Regions from separate parts of the Phyllobacterium sp. UNC302MFCol5.2 genome, predicted to be linked through region 1. Evidence: predicted binding sites of a transcription regulator. Region 1 holds the regulator's gene; each other region holds the start of a gene.
The links. Region 1 encodes LexA, which represses DNA repair genes until DNA is damaged. Its sites were predicted from a motif close to TGTTCNNNNTGTGTTCNG; they were not measured.
Positions count from the first base shown of each region.

Region 2: BR48_RS0103965 (PA0069 family radical SAM protein) is a predicted target of LexA. The motif match lies at 2,643-2,660, and genes of this name have one in related genera.
Region 3: BR48_RS0114005 (UvrD-helicase domain-containing protein) is a predicted target of LexA. The motif match lies at 2,045-2,062, and genes of this name have one in related genera.
Region 4: BR48_RS0118965 (putative DNA modification/repair radical SAM protein) is a predicted target of LexA. The motif match lies at 1,644-1,661, and genes of this name have one in related genera.

Region 1 is NZ_JMLL01000013.1:306,668-310,847, forward strand. Features, by position in the region: gene BR48_RS24915 (ComEC/Rec2 family competence protein) at 1-1,479, shown strand, start outside; gene lexA (transcriptional repressor LexA) at 1,473-2,192, opposite strand; gene BR48_RS24920 (hypothetical protein) at 2,358-4,180, opposite strand, start outside.
Region 2 is NZ_JMLL01000010.1:416,451-420,630, forward strand. Features, by position in the region: gene BR48_RS0103940 (S49 family peptidase) at 1-323, shown strand, start outside; gene BR48_RS0103945 (hypothetical protein) at 405-590, shown strand; gene BR48_RS0103950 (4-(cytidine 5'-diphospho)-2-C-methyl-D-erythritol kinase) at 596-1,480, shown strand; gene moaB (molybdenum cofactor biosynthesis protein B) at 1,483-2,034, shown strand; gene BR48_RS0103960 (glycosyltransferase) at 2,055-2,564, opposite strand; gene BR48_RS0103965 (PA0069 family radical SAM protein) at 2,738-3,889, shown strand; gene BR48_RS0103970 (ribonuclease HII) at 4,006-4,180, shown strand, end outside.
Region 3 is NZ_JMLL01000011.1:550,828-555,007, reverse strand. Features, by position in the region: gene BR48_RS0114005 (UvrD-helicase domain-containing protein) at 1-2,000, opposite strand, end outside; gene BR48_RS0114000 (glucose/quinate/shikimate family membrane-bound PQQ-dependent dehydrogenase) at 2,251-4,180, shown strand, end outside.
Region 4 is NZ_JMLL01000014.1:163,695-167,874, forward strand. Features, by position in the region: gene BR48_RS25000 (ATP-binding protein) at 1-1,158, shown strand, start outside; gene BR48_RS26790 (hypothetical protein) at 1,175-1,306, opposite strand; gene BR48_RS0118965 (putative DNA modification/repair radical SAM protein) at 1,664-2,896, shown strand; gene BR48_RS0118970 (UdgX family uracil-DNA binding protein) at 2,896-4,180, shown strand, end outside.

The sequences.
Region 1 (4,180 bases):
ATTTCCGGATTTCACATGGCGCTGGTGGCCGGCATCATCGTCGGCTCGCTTCGCGCCAGCATGGCCCTCTTTCCCGGCTTTGCAGCCCGCTATCCAATGAAAAAACTGGCGGCATTCGTCGCCCTTGCCGGTTCCGGTTTCTATCTCCTGCTCTCCGGCGCCGACGTAGCGGCACAGCGCAGTTTCGTGATGCTGGCGGTGATGCTCATTGCCATGATGGCCGATCGCGCGGCAATCTCCATGCGCAATCTCGCCATCGGCGCTTTGATCGCGATAGCGCTGCTTCCGCATGAAATTCTCGGACCGAGTTTCCAGATGTCATATTCGGCGACAGGCGCGCTCATTGCATATTACGGCTGGAGATCGCGCCGAAAGAACAGGTCAAACCGAACGAAAGGCGAGGGATTGCTTCTGCGTTTGTCGATGATGGCGGCAAGCCATGTCGGCGCTATCGCCATGACTTCGTTGGTTGCCGGGACGGCGAGCTCGATCTTCGCCGCATACCATTTCAACAACACAGCGCCGCTTGGGCTTGTGGGCAACGCGCTGGCGCTGCCCGTTGTCTCGATCTTTGTGATGCCGTTTGCGGTGCTTGCTGTTCTTGCGATGCCATTTGATCTCGATTGGCTGCCGTTTGCTGTCATGGAACGCGGCATCGAATGGGTCATTGCGATCGCGAAGATGGTCAGCGCGCATTCGCCAAGCGGCAATTTCGGATCAATGCCGCAAACGAGCCTGCTTTTGATGACCGCGGGGCTGGTCCTGCTCATGTTGCTGACAACGCGGCTGCGGCTCGTTGGATTTGCAGTAATGGCATTGGCCATAGTGCCGCTCCGCTCTGCACGTCCGCCGGATATAGTGATTGCCGAAGAAGGCAAACTCGTTGCCTTGAGTGCACCTGATGACGCGCTGGCGGTGAACCGCGCAACAGCAAGCCGGTTCACCCTCGATAACTGGCAGCAGGGGTACGGCGCAATTCAAGTGCTAACGCCGGCAAAGAATGGCTCATCGCCGGCCGATGGACAATTTGAGTGCGCCGACGGCGTGTGCCTGGCGAGGGAAGCCGGCGGCCTGATCGTCGCCTATACGGACGATCCGACCAAAAAATCAACGGCTTGTGCCGAGGGCGATATCGTCGTCCTTGCCTTTACCGGTCCCACAGCAACCTGCGAGCCGGGGGACGTTCTTGTAATTACGGCGCAGGACCTGGCGCTACGCGGTTCCGCAGAAATCAGGTTCGGCGACAACAAGGTCGATCCACCGTCCGGCCTTGATGCGGCTGCATTTGCTGTAGAACAACTGCAGGCACGCCTCCAGTCTGCAAACATTATCTACGCCGTGGGCTCCCCTCAGCGCCCATGGAACGCCTATCGGGCTTTTTCCCGCACCGCCCGCAATCTTGCGGAGCAAAAACCGCAACGGCGTGCCGCAAAGACCAAGCCACCGGCAGACGATCAGGAAAACCCGACACGTCAGTAACGGCGGATCAAACCGACCAGCTTGCCCTGCACGCGCACCCGATCCGGCCCGAATATGCGCGTCTCATAGGCCGGATTGGCGGCTTCGAGAGCAATCGATGCCCCTTTGCGCCGAAAGCGCTTCAAGGTTGCCTCTTCGTCATCGACAAGCGCAACCACGATTTCACCGGGATTGGCGGTGTCGCCGCGCCGGATGACGACCGTATCGCCGTCGAAGATGCCCGCCTCGATCATTGAATCGCCCTTGACCTCCAGCGCATAATGCTCCCCGCTGCCGATCATGTCCGGCGGCAGGCCGATCATATGCGTCTGATTCTGGATGGCCGATATTGGCACACCGGCCGCGATCCGGCCCATGACGGGTATGTTGACGATCGTCGGCGCACCCTCATCATCCGAAGCGCGTGGCTGCGGGCGGGGGGGGGCGACATTGCGGCCGAGGCTGCCCTCGATCACGCTTGGCGAAAATTTCTTTTGCGCATTGAGACCAGGCGCAATTGAATCCGGCAGGCGCAGGACTTCCAGCGCCCGCGCACGGTTAGCAAGCCGTCGAATGAAACCTCGTTCCTCGAGCGCTGTTATCAGCCGATGTATCCCTGATTTGGACGCAAGGTCCAATGCATCCTTCATCTCGTCGAAGGATGGAGGGATGCCGGTTTCCTTAAGACGCTCATGGATAAAGAGCAGAAGTTCGTGTTGTTTACGCGTGAGCATCGGCGATCCTTCGAAACGGAATCGGAAAAACAAAACCAGAACAAACACTATCTGTTCCAGTTGTGTTCCACAAGTATTAATATGTCGTGTAGAAAGAGTGCGCCGATATCCAAATAGCGCATCTGGCCCGTTGCCGGCACCTGCGCGATGAACAACGCCGATGCGTCAGTACTTGCCGACGACGTTGAAGAACACACCGCGGTCGTTGAGCGTCAGGTCGCGCAGATCGTCGGAGAAATTCCCGAAATTATAGCCGACGCCGACCTTGAAGTTGTCACCGACGTGGCGATAAACGGCGGTGAGCACGCCAAGATCTGTCGTATCCGCCTCGGCCATGTACATAACCCGCCCTTCCAGCAAGGCGTCCCATTTCTTGACGATATGAAAATCGGTTCGAACAATGCCAAGATGCGCCGAGGAAGTCTGCCAATCGGAGAATGCGTCGAGATCGTCCTGAAGCCGCTCGCGCACTTCGCCGTAGCGGAAGCCATATTTCGCGCCGACGGACAGCCAGGGAACGAGATCGTAGGTCAAATCGGCGGAAAGAATGTTGCTGCGCTGTGCCGGCCCGTATTCGTCGCCAGTCACCGCGCTGACCTGATCCTCGCCCGGAAGATCGTAAAGCCAGGTGTATTTGAAAAGGGCGTTCAGCCGGTCATTCGTGATTGGACGGTAGGCATAGCCGAGCGAGGCTTCGACATAGTCGCCATCCCTGAACGAACCATCACCGTTCGAGTCCGAGAGTACTGAATCGATATTGGCGAGCAGCCGCCAGTTGTCGTTCGTTTTCCAGCTGAATCCGGTTGCGAAGAGGTAGGTGTTGAGATCGCGGGTATCATCGTCGGAATCTTCAAAACGCGTCTCACCGCGAATGCGCGCGGCAATGCGATCCTCATCCTTGTAGCCGACCGACAGGGAGATCGCCTTGCGGTCGAAATCGGAGCGTTCGAGATTTGTCGAGGGATCGATCGTATCGTCTTCGACTGTGCCGATCTCCAGCCCGCCATCGACCGTCCATCTGGTATCGGGCGTGTAGACGACACCGTAGGTTTGAGCGAGCGAATTGCGCCTCCCGAACAGGTCGTAATTGTTCTCAGCATAGGTCGACCAATAGTCGTCAAGCTTGCGGCGCGCGCCGATGACGATCGCGCCGTAATCAGTCCCGTCGAGATCGTAGGTTCGGTCAAGGTCGAAAGCGCGATCGGGGTCGAGGCGGTAGCCGAGATAGTAACTATCCTCCGCTGTCGGCTCATAGGTGACGGCGGCGAGGGCGCCGAGCCCGGTCGCGCCATAGGATACTTCGCCGTTTAGCCCGATCTTTTCGGTGAGCTGATATTCGGCGCCGACGCCAAGACGGTCGCCGCGCTCGATGTCGCCGGATCGCGACAAAGTTCCTTGTCCGAAGCCGTAATAGGTATGTTCGGCATCGGGTGCATATTCGAGACGAGCGCCGGCATCGAGCCGCGACCCGTCATAGCCGGACTTGTTCGAAGCTGTTGCGAGCGGATTACTGAGTTCGAGATAGGTGACGCCGAAAGAGGCTTTCCAGTATTCGTTCAGTTGCTTGCTGATTGCGGCAGCGCCCTTACGCTTGGACCTGCCGCCGACCGCCTGATCGTAGAAATCATTAGTCGCTTCACCTTCCTTGAAATCGTCATAGGTAAGATCGAGGCTCGAATCTTTCGTGATATCGATATCTGCCGCTAGTCCCCAGATCCGCTGATCCGCCGCAACCTGTTCCGAAAGGGTGGAGAAGCCCGCGTCCTTTTCCTGGTAGTACCCGCCGAGCGTGCCCTTCATGCCGCTCTTGCTGATGTCTTCCAGGTCGAGCTGCGCCCGTGTGCGCCACGCCGTGGCCAGGCGGCCGCGCGTGCCCGTGGTCTGCACGTCGCTCAGGGTCAGCCCGCCATCGGTGGAGCGGGACGTGCCGAAGCCCGGTCCATCGGACCGCGATATTTCGCCTTCGATGAAGGTCGTATCGGAATGGC
Region 2 (4,180 bases), on a different contig from region 1:
TCCACGAGACCTTCATCAACCTCGTCAAGGAACGGCGCGGGGAGAAGCTGACCGATAATCCGGACCTTTTCACCGGTCAGTTCTGGACGGGACTGCGCGGGCTTGAACTCGGTCTCGTTGATGGGCTCGGCGACATGCGCTCCTATCTTCGCGGGCAATACGGCCCGAAAACGCGGCTCAGGGTGATCGCGCAGCCGCGTGGTCTCTTCGGGCGCAAGCTGCCTTCTGCCGAGACCAGAATGGGTGAGCTTGGCGCCAATATTGCCGGCGGTATCATCAGCGCTGCCGAAGAGCGTGCGCTCTGGTCGCGATTCGGTCTCTGATAGACGCGGAGACTGTTTTTCATCCCCTCCACGGCGTGCTAGAGTGAAGCCGATAGGATTGCTTTTCGAGGTTTGCGCTTGATGCCCCAATTGATCTTTTTCGCTCTTGTCGGCGTCGCTGCCGTTTACGGCTACCGCTCGTTCAAGAAGGAAGCGCAGCGCGTTTCCCGGCGCGTGCGCGAAGCGGAGAAGGAAGTACAAAACCACGCGCAAGGAACCCTTGTGCAGGATCCTGAGACCGGCGAATATCGACTGCGCAAAGATTGATCGCAATGCTCGACAGCCTTGATCGAACGATCACTCTGACGGCTCCGGCCAAGATCAATCTCGCGCTGCACGTGACCGGTAGGCGCAGCGATGGCTATCACCTTATCGACAGTCTCGTCGTCTTTGCCGGCTTCGGCGACAGGATAAGCGTCAAGCGTGCTGCGCTCGATGACTTTGCCATATCAGGTCCTTACGGTCACGCCCTGCCCGGTGATGCGTCCAACCTCGTTCTCAAGGCGCGCGATGCGCTGCGCGCGGTGTTCCCAGCGCGGGCAACACCTGTTGCCATCCATCTTGAAAAGCATCTTCCAGTCGCATCGGGCATAGGCGGTGGGTCGACCGACGCCGCCGCAGCCCTTACCGCCCTTTCCAGCCTGTGGGCCCTTGATGTCGGCATCGACGCTTTAGCGGCAATCGGTCTGCCGCTTGGCGCCGATATTCCGATGTGCCTCTACGGCCAGCCGCTGATTGCGCGCGGGGTTGGCGAGGAGATCGAACCGATGGCGACATTTCCGCGACTGCCGCTTCTGCTTGCCAATTGCGGCGCTTCGATCTCGACACCACAGGTTTTTGCCGCCCTCGACAAGCGCGACAACCCGCCCTTGCCGGCTCTGCGCGCGATGCGCTCGCTCGATGACGTCTGCGACTATCTCAAGGCAACGCACAATCACCTGTTCCAGGCGACACGAGCGCTGACCCCCGGGATCGACGATACGATCGCTGCGCTCGAACGGACATCGCCGCGGCTGGTGCGCATGTCCGGTTCAGGCGCAACCTGCTTTGGTATTTACGACAGCGACAGCGACGCCGAAGCGGCGGCGGCAAAACTCCGTCGTGATCATCCTGGCTGGTTCGTCGTTGCAACGCATAGTGCCATGGAGGGAAACTGACCGTGGCGCGCATTGATGAAACAAGACCCTTCGTTCCAGTGAAGATCGCCGTGCTGACCGTCTCAGACACGCGCAAGCTCGAGGACGACAAATCCGGGAGCACATTGGCCGAACGCCTGCTTGCCGCCGGCCACACGCTGGCGGAACGCGCCATCGTGACCGACGACGTCAACAAAATCCGCGAGAAGGTGCTGTCCTGGTCGATGGATCCGGGTATCGATGTCATCATCACTACCGGCGGCACCGGCTTTACCGGCCGCGATGTAACGCCCGAAGCGCTCGAACCCATCTTTGAAAAGCGCATGGACGGATTTTCCGAAGTCTTTCATCGCATTTCCTACGACAAGATCGGCACCTCGACGGTCCAGTCGCGTGCGACCGGCGGCGTCGTCAACGCCACCTTCGTCTTCGTGCTGCCGGGTTCGCCCGGCGCCTGCAAGGATGCGTGGGACGGTATCCTGCAGCATCAACTCGATTACCGGCATATGCCGTGCAACTTCGTCGAGATCATGCCAAGGCTCGACGAGCACCTGAAGCGTACCGGAAAAGCTTAAAGCAGCTTGCTATAGGAGTTCTAGCGCTTCAACGGGGCGGGAATAATTTCTGCGCGCAGCCGCTTCATTGCCAGGCCTCGCGCAATATCCACTGATTTCTTGCCTGGGTTGAACAGCGCCATCGACTGGCGCTTGGATATAAGCAATCCGTCTGCGAGCGGATTTCCCGGCTTGAACACCCGGCTGAGGAACGGCCTGCGATGCGCATGAGGACGGGTGAAGCAGGCCGGCCCCTGCATGCGCTCCACATGCATGGCAACGGGCTCGATCCAGCCGTCGAGCAGGCGCGCGCCCGGCTCCAGAAAAAGAAACCACTCGCTTCTCGCCCGGCGAAAACCATCAAGCAGCGTCTGGTCCTGCAAGAAGATGCAGCCCGCCTGGTCAGCGACCCGGTGCGTCTGATCGACGGATCCCTCATCGACCACAACGACGTCGCTGAGCAATCCCTCGACGGCGCCACCCACCAGCCCGGCAAGCGTTCTTGCCAGAGGTTCATCCGAATTTTGCGTTTCAATCAGAACGGAGATCATTTCGAACGCTCTATCGCATAATCGGCCGAATATCCATCTGTCCTTTCGGCGCACAGATGGGTGGGATCGCGTCAATATTGTTCTTGCTTTGTTCTAGGTTTTTGCTAGGAATAGATTCATGTTGCGGCTGTGATGAGCGAATCGAGAATCGCTTCGGTCCAAGGAGAACGCAAATGAACATTGTGGTGCAAGCGGACAAAGCCGCCTTCGGGCAAGGCCGTGCACAACACGCCAATGCCGTGATCGACGAAGCGGGCCTGCGCATCGATTCGGAACGCCGCCGTGGCCGCGGCGCAGGCATGAATCCGTCGGGACGCTTTGAAGCCGAGAGCCGCCATGTCTATGACGATGGGTGGGAGACGATCGAGGACCTGCCGCCCTTCAAGACCGAGGTTCAGATCGAGAAGCCGCGCGTCATCATCACGCGCAATGAATCGCCCGACATCAGCTTTGACCGTTCGATCAACCCCTATCGCGGCTGCGAACATGGCTGCATTTACTGTTTTGCGCGGCCTACCCATAGCTATATGGGGCTTTCAGCCGGGCTCGATTTCGAATCGAAACTTTTCGCCAAACCTGATGCAGCGAAGATGCTCGACAAGGAACTTTCGAAGCCGGGCTATACGGCGAAGACGATCGCCATCGGTACGAATACCGACCCCTACCAGCCGATCGAGAAGAAGTGGCGCATCATGCGCGACATACTCCAGGTGTTGGAGGCACACCAGCATCCGGTCGGCATCGTGACGAAGTCGGCGCTGGTAATGCGTGACCAGGACATCCTTGCACGCATGGCGGAAAAGGGTCTCGCAAAGGTATGCCTTTCGGTCACGACATTGGACGGCAAGCTGGCGCGAACCATGGAGCCCCGGGCCTCGACGCCGACGCGCCGCCTGCAGGCACTGCGCAGCCTCGCCGATGCTGGCGTTCCAGTCGGGGTCATGGTTGCGCCGGTCATCCCCGGCCTTAACGACCATGAGATCGAGCGTGTCCTCGACAGCGCGAGGGCAGTGGGTGCGCTCGAGGCGGGTTATGTCCTGCTCAGGCTACCGCTCGAAGTCAGCCCGATCTTCAAGGAATGGCTGCTGCGCAACTATCCAGACCGCTACCGCCACGTGCTTTCGCTGGTACGGTCCATGCGCGATGGAAAGGACTACGATGCCGAATGGGGCAAGCGCATGCGCGGCGACGGGCCTTATGCCTGGCAGATCGGCCGCCGCTTCGAGATCGCGGCCAAGCGGCTGGGGATGAATCTCGCCAAACGGCGCTTGCGCACCGATCTTTTTTCCCCAACTCCGGGAAGCGAGCAACTTTCCTTGTTTTAACAGGGGTTTCCGTCAGGCCGCGCCCCCATCCCGGCCTGATGTGACCTTGGGTAGCCTACCCCATCGCTACCTGAGGACTTGCAGAGAATCAGAACGAATGCGAGTTTCGTCGCAACATGGCTCGATCGCGTTCTGATTCTCTGCTTCTTCCCCTGGAGCCCGTAAAACCGGACTTTACCAGCGAGCGTAAGCTCATGCGCAGCGGCGTCGAATATATCGTCGGCATCGATGAGGCCGGGCGCGGTCCGCTGGCCGGCCCGGTGGTCGCCGCCGCGGTGATCCTCAATCCGA
Region 3 (4,180 bases), on a different contig from region 1:
TGCGCTTCCGGCAGTTCTTCGAGGAAGCGCGAGGGGATAGTCGATTGCCACAGACCATGGATGCGCCGGTTGGAGACGAACCAGATGTGAAGGTTCTTCTTGGCGCGGGTCAGCCCGACATAGGCGAGGCGGCGCTCCTCTTCGAGGCCGGACCTTCCGCCTTCGTCAAGCGCCCGCTGGTTCGGAAAGAGACCTTCCTCCCAACCGGGGAGAAATACCGTCTCGAACTCCAGTCCCTTGGCTGAATGCAGCGTCATGATGTTGACGGAGTCAAGGTTCTCGTTCCGCTCGGCATCCATGACCAGCGCGACATGTTCGAGGAACGAGCGCAGCGACTCGTATTCCTCCATCGAGCGAATCAGTTCCTTGAGGTTTTCCAACCGGCCAGGCGCTTCGGCCGACCGATCCACTTGCCACATCGCGGTATAACCGGATTCGTCGAGGATTTGCTCGGCGAGTTCCGTATGCGGCGTATTGTCGATGAGCGCCTGCCAGCGCTTGAAGTTCTCGATGACTTCGCGCAACGCTGAACGCGGCTTTGGCTTCAGCTCTTCGGTTTCGACAAGGTCGACGGCGGCATCGAACATGCTGATGTCGCGGGCGCGGGCATAATCATGCAATTGGCGGATCGCTGCCTCGCCAAGCCCGCGCTTCGGCGTATTGACGATGCGCTCCATGGCAAGATCGTCGGAAGTCTGCGCCACGACACGCAGATAGGCGAGGGCATCGCGTATCTCGAGGCGTTCGTAAAAACGCGGTCCGCCTACAACCCGGTAGTTCAGTCCGAGCGTGACGAAGCGGTCTTCGAATTCGCGCATCTGGTGGGAGGCGCGCACGAGGATCGCCATGTCGTTGAGATTGTGCCCGCGACGCTGCGCCTGCTCGATTTCTTCGCCGACAGCACGGGCTTCCTCTTCGGAATCCCAGGCGGCGTGGACATTCACCTTGGCATCGTCTGGGTTTGCCGCATCGGTGAAGAGCGTTTTGCCGAGCCGGCCTTCATTGTGCGAGATGAGGTAGGAGGCAGCACCGAGAATATGTGCGGTCGAGCGATAGTTGCGCTCGAGGCGGATGACCTTGGCGCCGGGGAAATCCTTCTCGAAGCGCAGGATATTGTCCACCTCCGCGCCGCGCCACCCATAGATGGACTGGTCGTCGTCGCCGACGCAGCAGACATTCTTCGACCCCTGCGAAATCAGGCGCAGCCACATATATTGGGCGGTGTTGGTGTCCTGATACTCGTCGACCAGAATGTAGCGGAACTTTGCGTGATATTCCTTCAGGACATCCGGATTGGCGCGGAACATGCGGATCGGATGACATAAAAGATCGCCGAAATCGCAGGCATTGAGCGTCTTCAAGCGGTTTTGATAGGCCGTATAGAGTTCGCGCCCCTTGCCGTTGGCAAATGACCGCGCATCGCCCTCCGGTATCTCAGCCGGACCGAGGCCCTTGTTTTTCCAGCTGTCGATCATCAGCGCGAATTGCTTGGCGGGCCAGCGCTTGTCGTCAATTCCCTCGGCCTGGATGATCTGCTTGATGAGGCGGATCACATCGTCTGTATCGAGAATGGTGAAATCGGATTTGAGCCCGACAAGTTCGGCGTGCCGGCGCAGGAGCTTGACACCGATCGAGTGAAACGTGCCAAGCCAGGGCATGCCTTCGACGGCGCCGCCGACAAGGACCCCGATGCGCTCTTTCATCTCGCGCGCGGCCTTGTTTGTGAAGGTCACGGCGAGTATCTGGCTCGGATAGGCTTTGCCGAGCGAGAGGATATGCGCGATGCGGGAGGTCAGAACCCGGGTCTTGCCCGTGCCGGCACCGGCGAGGACGAGGACAGGTCCCTCCGTCGTCTCCACGGCGAGGCGTTGCTCGGGATTGAGGCCATTGAGGTAAGGCGGTGCGCCGCGCGCCTGCATGGCGCGCGCAGCTATGCCCGATGGACGCCGCGGCGCCTCAGGTTCATCGAAGAATGGAATATCGTCAGGCAATCCGGCCATTTGAACCCAATGTAATGATTCGGGATCGAAAAACCAGATAAAAGCGATACAAAAAGAGAACGGGCGCGCGCTGAGAGGGCTTGAGCGGTGTATATCTCCGGTTGCATTGTTCCTTAGTCGATATTGCTTCAAGCAATTTAAAGGCTTACCCATTTTGACCAGAGCCGACTCTGGCAGCCGCCGGCGCATTCGCAGCCGCATGCCAAGGCCACCGAACCGAACCTGATTGAGCCTGGAAAGGACCCCCACCATGGCAATCACTCTGACGGCGCTCATCTTCTTCATCTTTGCAGCGGTGCTTGGCGTCGGCGGGATCTGGCTCATTATTCTCGGCGGCAGCTGGTACTATCTCATCGCTGGCATCCTCTTCCTTGCCACGTCGATCCAGCTTTTTCGCAAGCGCAGTTCCGCCCTCATCATCTACGCCGTTCTGGTCATAGGCACATTGGCCTGGGCGATCTGGGAGATCGGGTTCGACTGGTGGCAGCTCGCGCCGCGCGGCGGCGTGATCATGCTTTTCGCGCTCTGGTTGCTGACCCCATGGATCCGGCGTGAGCTCAACGAGGAGGAGGGGAGGTCGCCCTCTGATTTTCTGCCGGCACTGCCATTGGGCATTGCGGCAATCGTCGGGCTCGGCGTTGCTGGCTACGCGATGACAGGCGATCCGCTTGAGATCGTGGGCGAACTCAGCAAGGAAGTCATCGTTGCCACGCCTGACCTTGGCGGCAATGTGCCGGACAATGAATGGCACCAATATGGCCGCACGCCCTACGGCCAGCGCTATTCGCCGCTGAAGCAAATCACGACCGAGAATGTCGGCAACCTGCAGCTCGCCTGGCAATATCAGACCGGCGATGTGAAGCTGCCGCAGGACGTTGGGGAAACCACCTATCAGGTCACGCCGCTCAAGGTCCACGATACGCTCTACCTGTGCACGCCGCACAATTGGGCGATCGCTATCGATGCGGCGACGGGCAAGGAGAAATGGAAGTTCGATCCGAATGTCGGTCTCAACCCGGATCGCCAGCATCAGACGTGTCGCGGCGTCTCCTATTATGCCGATCCGAATGTGACGGCGGGGCAACCCTGCGCCGAGCGCGTGTATCTGCCGACATCTGACGCCCGTCTGATTGCCCTCGATGCGGCCAATGGCCAAATCTGCCCATCCTTCGGCGACAAAGGCACAGTCCATCTTGAAAAGGGCATGCCTTACAATCCCGCCGGCTATTACTACTCGACATCGCCGCCGGTCATAGCGGCTGGCAAGATCATTGTCGGCGGCGCCGTCAATGACAATTACTCGGTCCACGAACAATCCGGGGTCATCCGCGCCTTCGACATCAATACCGGCGCCCTGATCTGGAACTGGGATTCCGGCAATCCGGACGTAACGACGCCGTTGCCCGAAGGACAGACTTATACGCATAACTCACCGAACAGCTGGTCGGTATCCAGCGTCGATGAGAAGCTTGGCCTCCTCTTCGTGCCGCTCGGCAACCAGACGCCCGACCAGCTGGGAGCCGGGCGAAGCGAGAATGTCGAGAAATTCTCCTCGTCCATTGTTGCCCTCGATCTGAACTCCGGGCAGTTGCGCTGGGTGCGCCAGACCGTGCATCACGACCTCTGGGACATGGACATTCCGGCCCAGCCGGTGCTTGTCGACATCAATACGGCCACAGGTTCCGTGCCGGCCCTGGTCGGCCCCACCAAGCAGGGCGACATCTATGTTCTTAACCGGCGCACGGGCGAACCGATCATACCGGTCAACGAGGTGCCGGCGCCAACGGGCGCCATAGAAGGCGATTTCACGTCACCGACGCAGCCGGTTTCGGACCTTACCTTTATGCCGCAGCGTCTGACAGGCAAGGACATGTGGGGCGTGTCGATGTTCGACCAGCTTGCCTGCCGCGTCGAGTTTCTTCGCCTGCGCCATGACGGGCGCTATACGCCGCCCTCGCTGCAAGGCTCGCTGATCTATCCCGGCAATTTCGGTGTGTTCAACTGGGGCAGTGTCGCGGTTGATCCGGCGCGCCAGGTGATGTTCGGCATGCCGACCTATCTCGCCTTCACCTCGCGGCTGGTGCCGCGTGCCGAAGTGCCGCCGCCCGGCGCGGGCACGAAAGGCAGCGAGCAGGGCCTCAACCGCAATGAAGGCGCCCCCTATGCGGTCTATATGGGGC
Region 4 (4,180 bases), on a different contig from region 1:
GAAGAACAACTGCGCCAGTCGCAAAAGATGGAAGCATTGGGCCAGCTTACCGGCGGCGTTGCCCACGACTTCAACAATCTCCTGCAAATCATATCGGGCAATCTGCAACTCCTTGCCAAGGACATGGCCGGCAATGCGCGGGGCGAACGGCGGATCGAAAACGCCCTGGCGGGCGTAAGCCGCGGATCGAAGCTGGCGAGCCAGCTTCTCGCGTTTGGACGCAGGCAGGCACTCGAACCCAAGGTCGTCAATATCGGCCGTTTCATCGCCGGTATGGGCGACATGATGCGACGGACCATCGGTGAATCGATCGAGATTGAGATCGTTCGCTCCGGCGGGCTGTGGAATACGCTGGTTGACCCGGCGCAGATCGAGAACGCGCTGCTCAATCTCGCTATCAATGCGAGGGATGCCATGCCCGATGGCGGCAAGCTGACGATCGAGGTCGGCAATGCTTCGCTCGACGATGCCTATGTGCGGCGCAATCCGGAGGCGGAAGCCGGTCAATTCGTGATGCTGGCGGTTACGGATACGGGGACGGGCATGACGCCCGCCGTCCTCGCCCAGGCGTTCGAACCGTTCTTCTCGACGAAATCGGTCGGTCGCGGCACTGGGCTGGGCCTCTCCATGGTCTATGGTTTCGTCAGGCAGTCAGGCGGTCACGTCAAGATCTATTCGGAAGTTGGCCAGGGCACGACGGTAAAACTCTATCTGCCGCGCGCGCAGCAGAACGAAGACGAACTGATCGAGACCGATCTTGGCCCGACGATCGGCGGCACGGAGACGATCCTCGTCGCCGAGGACGACGAGGAGGTGAGGGCGACCGTCGTCGAAATGCTGGGCGACCTCGGTTATCGCGTGCTCAAGGCCAAGGATGCGGCGAGCGCGCTATCGATCATCGAGAGCGGCGTTCCGATCGACGTGCTCTTTACCGATGTCGTTATGCCTGGACCGCTGGGAAGCCCCGAGCTTGCGCGCCAGGCCCGCCAGCGTCTGCCGCAGATCGCCGTGCTCTTCACGTCTGGCTATACGGAAAATGCCATCGTCCATGGCGGGCGGCTCGACTCCGGCGTGGAACTTCTCTCCAAGCCCTATCAGCGTGAGGCACTCGCCCGCAAGATCCGGCATATTCTCGCGCTGCGCCGCGAGAGGGGATAGTAGAACTCGCCTGTTGTCAGCGTCCTTTCGGATTCTCCAGGCGCTTCGCCGTCGTGCTAAAGGCTGCAGGCGCCGCTTTCACTTCCTGGGCCTTCGCCTGTTTGGGTTTTCGAACTTCCTTGTTGCTACGTTGTTGACCTTTGGCCATATCGCTCTCCTGCTCGTCATGGCGGGAGCATTGAACGCTCGCAAGCGCTGGCATGCCGTCAGAAGACCCAGCGCTGCACCAGTTAGAGAACCATTGGCAGGCCGCGTCAAACGCTAAGTTCCAAGTGCAACATAAAATCGACAAGGCTGAAGCAAAGCGCGCCGGCACTTGGCCTGATCCACAAAGACCGCGGGTGCAAAATTCAAGTTGGCTCGATAAACAAGGCAGGATCGGCCGGGAAGCACTGCCATTTCATGGTCGCACATTTTTTCGGGTTGATGGCTTCCGATTGGCGCGGTCCCTTTCCGAGAAAGCTCAGTCTTGACGTAACTCCAGCAAGAACATATCATGAACATTATGAAGAAGAGCTTAAAACAGCGGTTGGCCATCTTGTCGGATGCGGCAAAGTACGACGCTTCATGTGCCTCCAGCGGAACGGTGAAGCGCGACTCGTCCAGGTCGGGCGGATTGGGATCGACCGAGGGCGCAGGCATATGCCACGCTTACGCACCGGATGGGCGCTGTATCTCGCTCCTCAAAATTCTTCTCACGAACTTCTGTATCTTCGATTGCGCCTACTGCATCAACCGATCTTCGAGCAATGTTGAGCGGGCGCGCTTTACCGTGGAGGAAGTGGTCTGGCTCACGCTCGAATTCTATCGGCGCAACTATATCGAGGGCCTGTTCCTTTCATCGGGCATCATCCGCTCATCGGACAACACGATGGAACAACTGGTCCGCGTTGCCCGGGAACTGCGCACGACCCACGGCTTTCGCGGCTATATTCATTTGAAGACGATACCCGACGCTTCGCCACATTTGATCGAGGAGGCCGGGCTTTATGCCGATCGCCTTTCGATCAACATCGAGTTGCCTACGGATTCGGGCATTGCCCGTTTTGCACCGGACAAGCGGCCGGTTGAAATACGAAAATCAATGGCCGATCTGCGGCTGAAAATCGAGGCGGCAAACGAGCCGACGCTGCAGACAAAGCGGCGGAAGCGTTTCGTTCCTGCAGGGCAGAGCACGCAGATGATCGTGGGCGCAGATGGGGCTAGCGATGCGACGATCCTGCGCGCCAGCTCGCGCCTTTACGGTGGATACCAGCTGCGCCGGGTATATTATTCCGCGTTCAGTCCCATACCGGACGCGTCGAAGAACCTTCCGCTGATCCGGCCGCCGCTCGAACGCGAGCACAGGCTCTATCAGGCAGATTGGCTGTATCGATTCTATGGTTTCGACATTGAGGAAATCACATCGGCGCGGCCGGACGGAATGCTGGATCTGGACATGGACCCAAAGCTCGCCTGGGCTCTGGCGCATCGTGAGCGATTTCCCGTGGATATCAACCGGTCGGCGCGCGAAATCCTGCTGCGCATTCCCGGGCTTGGAACGAAGACGGTCAAGGCGATCCTTTCGGGGCGGCGGCACCGCCGCCTACGCCTCGAAGATCTGCAAAGGCTTGGCGTGTCGTTGAAAAAGGTCAAGGCGTTCATTGTCGCTGACGGCTGGTCGCCGCACCGGCTGATAGACAGTGCCGACCTCAACCACATGTTTCAAAGAAAACCCGAACAACTCGCATTGCTCTGATGCGAAGCGTCATTCTGGAGGGCAGGGGAGATTTCATCGAATGGCGCGATGCCGCGCGGCGCCTGCTGTCGCACGGCATTGAACCCAACGACGTCATGTGGAGCGATGCCGCAGGGGCATCAGACATGCTCGGCCTTTCGATCCCCGACGCGAGCGAAGCGGCGAACGGGTCCCATGCCGTCACTGCAACTGAAAGATTCATCGACCTCGCCGAAACAGTTATCTGCCACAGCAGCCCCGCACGGTTTGGCTTGTTGTACCGTATCCTGTCCCGGATGCAGAGTGACAAGAGCCTGTTGAACGTGGCTTCTGACGAGGACGTGGCGGCAGTGCTGAAACTGGAAAAATCGGTGCGGCGTGACAGTCACAAGATGAAGGCGTTTGTGCGCTTCAAGGAGGTCGTCCACCAGGAGGCCCGCGCACGAAGACAGTTCGTGGCGTGGTTCGAACCCGACCACTTTATCGTGGAGCGTGTGGCGCCGTTTTTCCAGCGGCGTTTCACGGATATGGATTGGATCATCGCCACTCCCCGGGGGTCGATGATGTGGGATGGCCAAAATCTTGTCACGTCGCGGGAGCCTGCGGAAAAGTCGACTGCCTCCGATACAACTGACGATCTCTGGCGCACCTATTACGCGAGCATCTTCAATCCGGCACGATTGAAGCTAAAGGCAATGCGGGCGGAAATGCCGAAAAAGTACTGGAAGAACCTTCCCGAGGCAGTTTTGATACCTGAGCTCGTGGGGAACGCCGAACGAAGCGTAATGGAAATGCGGCAGCGGCAGCCCACGATGCCACCGCTTTTCCACGATCGCTTGCAGGAAGCGACGACGCTTCGAATTTCCGGGGACCACGAAACCCCTGTCCCGGGCTCGCTCGAGGACCTTGGATCAGAAGCGCGGCGTTGTACCCGCTGCCCGCTTCACTGCAACGCCACGCAAACCGTATTCGGCGAAGGCCCGGCCGATGCGAGAGTAATGTTTGTCGGGGAACAGCCGGGCGATCAGGAGGATCTGGCGGGACGCCCCTTTGTCGGTCCGGCTGGCAAAGTATTCGACAATGCATTGGCGGAAGTCGGCATCGATCGCAGAAATGTCTACGTTACCAACGCCGTCAAGCATTTCAAATACGTGCCGCGAGGCAAGCGACGCATTCATCAAAAGCCCAATACCGGCGAGATCGAAGCTTGCAAATGGTGGCTGCGGCAGGAGATCGATCTTGTGAGGCCGCAACTCGTGGTTGCTCTCGGGGCGACCGCATTGGCCTCCTTGACCGGTCGGCAAG